DNA from 2 places in the Cupriavidus sp. TMH.W2 genome. Region 2 is predicted to be linked to the other one. Evidence: predicted binding sites of a transcription regulator. Region 2 holds the regulator's gene; the other holds the start of a gene.
What was found. The regulator NrdR, encoded in region 2, represses ribonucleotide reductase genes. The targets are predictions, from matches to a motif close to CACNANATNTNGTG.
Positions count from the first base shown of each region.

Region 1: ACREYQ_RS14550 (ribonucleoside-diphosphate reductase subunit alpha) is a predicted target of NrdR. The motif match lies at 1,435-1,448, and genes of this name have one in related genera.

Region 1 covers NZ_CP193792.1:3,173,327-3,175,713, forward strand. Annotated here, with positions in the region: gene ACREYQ_RS14550 (ribonucleoside-diphosphate reductase subunit alpha) at 1-1,210, opposite strand, end outside; gene ampD (1,6-anhydro-N-acetylmuramyl-L-alanine amidase AmpD) at 1,705-2,322, opposite strand; gene ACREYQ_RS14560 (sigma-54-dependent transcriptional regulator) at 2,319-2,387, opposite strand, start outside.
Region 2 covers NZ_CP193792.1:2,658,536-2,660,922, forward strand. Annotated here, with positions in the region: gene glyA (serine hydroxymethyltransferase) at 1-704, shown strand, start outside; gene nrdR (transcriptional regulator NrdR) at 860-1,327, shown strand; gene ACREYQ_RS12225 (type IV pilus modification PilV family protein) at 1,423-1,776, shown strand; gene ACREYQ_RS12230 (PilW family protein) at 1,773-2,387, shown strand, end outside.

The DNA.
Region 1 (2,387 bases), 510 kb from region 2:
CGGCGAACTTGGACAGCAGCGCGTTTTCCTTCAGCGCTTCGTAGATGCCTTCCAGGTCGTCCGACACGGTGGTCAGGTAGCACGACGACAGCTGCGAGCGGCGGGTGCCGGAGTTGAACAGGGTCGGCGTGGACGACATGAAGTCGAACGACGACAGCAGCTGGTAGAACTCGATGGCGCGCGCTTCGCGGTCCTTCTCGTTCAGCGCCAGGCCCATGGCCACGCGCATGAAGAAGGCCTGCGGCATTTCGATGCGGGTTTCATCGATATGCAGGAAGTAGCGGTCGTACAGGGTCTGCAGGCCCAGGTAGTTGAACTGGAAGTCGCGGCCGGCGTCCAGCGCCGCGCCCAGGCGGGCCAGGTCGTAGGTGGCCAGTTGCTCGTCCAGCAGTTCGGCTGCAATGCCGCGGGCGATGAACTTGGGGAAGTACTCGGCGTAGCGGCTGGACATCTCGGCCTGGGTCACTTCGGTGCCCAGGATTTCCTTGCGGATGGTGTGCAGCAGGATACGGGCGGTGACCTGGCTGTAGTCCGGGTCCTTTTCGATCAGGGTACGCGCGGCCAGGATGGCGGAGTCGTACACCTGCGTCATCGGCACGCCTTCGTACAGGTTCTTCAGGGTTTCCTTCAGGATCGGCTCGGCGCTGACGGCGTTGCCCAGGCCCGAGCAGGCGTTGTCGATCAGGTCGTGCAGCGCGGCGATGTCCAGCACATGCGTGACGCCGCCATCGGTCACGTTGACCGAGATGCCGCCTTCCTGCACGCGGGCCACGGCCTGCGCGTTGGCTTGCGCGCGCTCGTCCTTGCGCTTCTCGCGGTACAGCACGTAGGCGCGGGCCACTTCATGCTCGCCCGAGCGCATCAGCGCCAGTTCCACGTGGTCCTGCACGTCTTCGATATGGATGGCGCCGCCGTTGGGGCGGCTGCGCACCAGCGCGCGCACCACGTTGTCGGTCAGTTGCTCGACGATCTCGCGCACGCGCGCGGAAGCGGCGCCCTGCCCGCCGTTCACGGCGAGGAAGGCCTTGGTCATGGCAACGGCGATCTTGGACGGCTCGAAAGCCACCACGGCGCCGTTGCGTCGAATGATCTTGTGATCCGGGTAGTTCGTATTGGCGGCGTTGGGGGTCTGCTGCGCGGTCGGTGCTGCATTGGCAACACCAGCGGCGGCGGCGCCACCCGTGGTGATTTCGTTCTGGGCCGTTTGCATGAGAACTCCTGTTTTTACCCTGGAAATAAGAGACAAAGAGTCCCTGGCGAAATGCGGCGAAAAGAACGTCCCTCCCGACTCGAAAAGCGGGTTCGGACAGACTGCCTTCACGTGAACATTTCGCCAGGGACTCTTGTGATTCGCTGGCCTTACGGGGCGGTTTCGGGACGATGCACGAAGTTCGTGATCCCCGACTCACCCTTGGGCCGGCTCCCCGGTTTGACTACTAGATATAGTGGGTGCTGCCTGAAACTGGGCTAAGTATAGTGAAACGAATCCGAATGACCAGTCTTGACAAGCGCTTTTTGGGGGGCGGTGGCGCCGATGCGGCGGCGCCACATGCCCGCAAGCCTAATACTCGCAAGGGTTTTCGCCAGACCGTTCGCAACTGCACATTTCACAAAAATTTTTTTGATTGTTGCGAGGTTGCGATAGCCCCACGCAGAGGCAGGGCATGTGCGCCGGAACGGGGCGCGCGGGGCCGGGAGATGACGTTAAGAATTCGTCACCCGACCAGCCGCGCCAGGGCGCTGGTAGGGCAACATGCCGGGCGCCACGCCTGCCTGGCTGGCAAAGCGCGCCCAGTCGAAATGCGGGCCGGGATCGGTCTTGCGGCCGGGGGCGATGTCGCTGTGGCCGGCAATCGCGCGCACCGGATAGGCGGCCATCAGCGCAGGCACCAGCGCGGCCACGGTGTCGTACTGGGCCAGGGTGAACGGCAGGTCGTCGCAGCCCTCGATCTCGATGCCGATGGAAAAATCATTGCAGCGCGCGCGGCCGAAGAAGTCCGACTGCCCGGCGTGCCAGGCCCGCTGCGTGCACGGCACGAACTGCACCAGCTCACCCGCGCGGGTGATCAGGAAGTGCGCGGACACCTGGACCTGGTGGATGGTGGCAAAGAACGGGTGCTTATCGGGATCGAGCCGGTTCTGGAAGAGGGCTTCGATGTCGCCGCTGCCGAACTGGCCGGGCGGCAGGCTGATGTTGTGCAGCACCACCAGCTCCACCGGCATGCCGGCCGGGCGCTCGTCAAAGTTGGGCGACGGCACGCGGCGCGCGGCGGGAACCCAGCCGTCGGCGTCGGGCAGGTAGCGGTGCGCGGCCCTGGTCATTGGGTGCCCTCGCCTTCCATGGTGCCGCGGTCGGCGGCGTCCATGGCCTCGCGGATGCCCAGCTG
Region 2 (2,387 bases):
TCGACTTCGAGCGCATCGGCCGCGTGGCCAAGTCGATCGGCGCCTACTTCATGGTCGACATGGCCCACTATGCCGGGCTGATCGCCGCGGGCGTCTACCCGAACCCGGTGCCGCACGCCGACTTCGTCACCACCACCACGCACAAGAGCCTGCGCGGCCCGCGCGGCGGCGTGATCCTGATGAAGGCCGAGCACGAGAAGGCCATCAACTCGGCCATCTTCCCCGGCATCCAGGGCGGCCCGCTGATGCACGTGATCGCCGGCAAGGCGGTCGCGTTCAAGGAAGCGCTGACGCCCGAGTTCAAGACCTACCAGCAGCAAGTAGTGAAGAACGCCGCCGTGCTGGCCGAGACCCTGATCGCGCGCGGCCTGCGCATCGTTTCGGGCCGCACCGAAAGCCACGTGATGCTGGTCGACCTGCGCGCCAAGAACATCACCGGCAAGGAAGCCGAGCGCATCCTGGGCGAGGCGCATATCACCGTCAACAAGAACGCCATCCCCAACGATCCGGAAAAGCCGTTCGTGACCTCGGGCATCCGCCTGGGCTCGCCGGCCATGACCACGCGCGGCTTCAAGGAAGAAGAAGCCCGCATCGTCGGCAACCTGATCGCCGATGTGCTGGACAACCCGCACGACGCCGCCAACATCGCCAGCGTGCGCGAGCAGGTGGCCGCCCTGACCAAGCGTTTTCCGGTCTACGGCTGATGTACCAAGGCCGCCCTTGCGTGTGCGCAAGGGCGGCCGGCAGCTCCGCAGGCCGGCGCCCCAGGGCACTGGCCTGCGGGCCTCGCCAACCCGCCCCGCCACCGCAGAACGACAACACGGACAAGGCGACGGGGTTCAACTGAAGGTGGTCCGGCATGAAATGCCCCTTTTGCGGTCATTCCAATACCCAGGTACTCGACACCCGCATGTCGGAAGACGGCGATGCCGTACGCCGGCGCCGCCGCTGCGAAGCCTGCGACCGCCGCTTCACCACCTATGAGCGGATCGAGCTGTTCTTCCCCGCCATCGTCAAGAAAAACGGCTCGCGCGTGGACTACGCCCGCGCCAAGCTGAAGGATTCCATGCGCCTGGCGCTGCGCAAGCGCCCGGTCTCGGCCGAAGCCATCGACGAAGCCATCACCCGCATCGAAGAGAAACTGCTGGCACTGGGAGAGAAGGAAATCCCCAGCAGCCAGGTCGGCGAACTGGTGATGCGCGAGCTGCGCAAGCTCGACAAGATTGCGTATATCCGCTTTGCTTCGGTGTATCGGAGCTTTGAGGATGTGTCGGAATTCCGCGACGTGCTGGACGAGTTTGCCGCGTCCACCCCGCGCAAGGGCTAGCGAAACAAGATTCCGCAAATCCTTCACGCTTAGGCACATTACCGCGCCCTCACGACAGTTACCTTGACGGTCCCGGCAAGTCTTGGTGACCGCTCATGCACGCGCTTCGCAACTCCATACGTCAACGCCCGCGCATCCTGCTGCGCGAAGCCGGCCGCTCTGCCGGCTTCGGCCTGCACGAGGTGCTTTGCGCGCTGGTCGTCGTTGGCATCGGGCTGATGCCCATGATGGGGATGGCGCCCAGGGCGCTGTCCCGGCAGCGCGAATTCGACGCGCTGGCCCAGGCGGCAAGGCTGGCAGCAGAGCATGCTGAGCTGGCAAGCACGCAGCCGGCGCCGTGCCGGAGCGTCCCGGCATTTGCGTGCCCGGACGACACGCGACTGATCATGGCAGGCCGGCCTGGCGCGCAGGCCGGCCTGCCCGCGATCGCCTTGTGGGTGCGGCCATGACAGGGTCTGCTTCGAAGGCATTCACGCTGGTCGAATTGCTGATCGGACTGCTGCTCAGCCTGATGGTCGCCGCGGCGGCCATTGCCGCATTCCATGCCACGCGTACGGCCTACCTCACCACCACCGACCGCGTCCTGCTCGAAGAACGCGGCCAGCGTGCCCTGACGATCCTCTCCACGCTGCTGCGCCAGTCCGGATGGCCGGGCGAGCCCTCGTCCGCCAGCCTCCACGCAGCGTTGCCCGCCGTGAGCGGCGCTGACAACTGCGGGCAGCCTGCCATGGGCGCCGTGCCATCCTGCGGCAAGGCCGGCGTCGGCCGCAGCGACGCGCTGCTGATCCGCTTCAGCGGCAGCGGCCTGCCGGCGGCACCGGCACAGCCGGATGAAACCATGACCGATTGCAGCGGCTACGCCGTCGCCGCGCGCACCGCCGGCGCCGACGCACACAGCGGCTATGTCGCGGCCAACCTGCTTTATGTCGCAGCGGGCAGCGATGGCGTGCCGCAACTGCTGTGCCGCTATCCGGCGCGCCGCGGTGGCGTGATCGATGGCAGCGGCTGGACCTCCGGCGCGCTGGTCCGTGGCGTTGAATCGCTGCAGCTGCGCTACGGC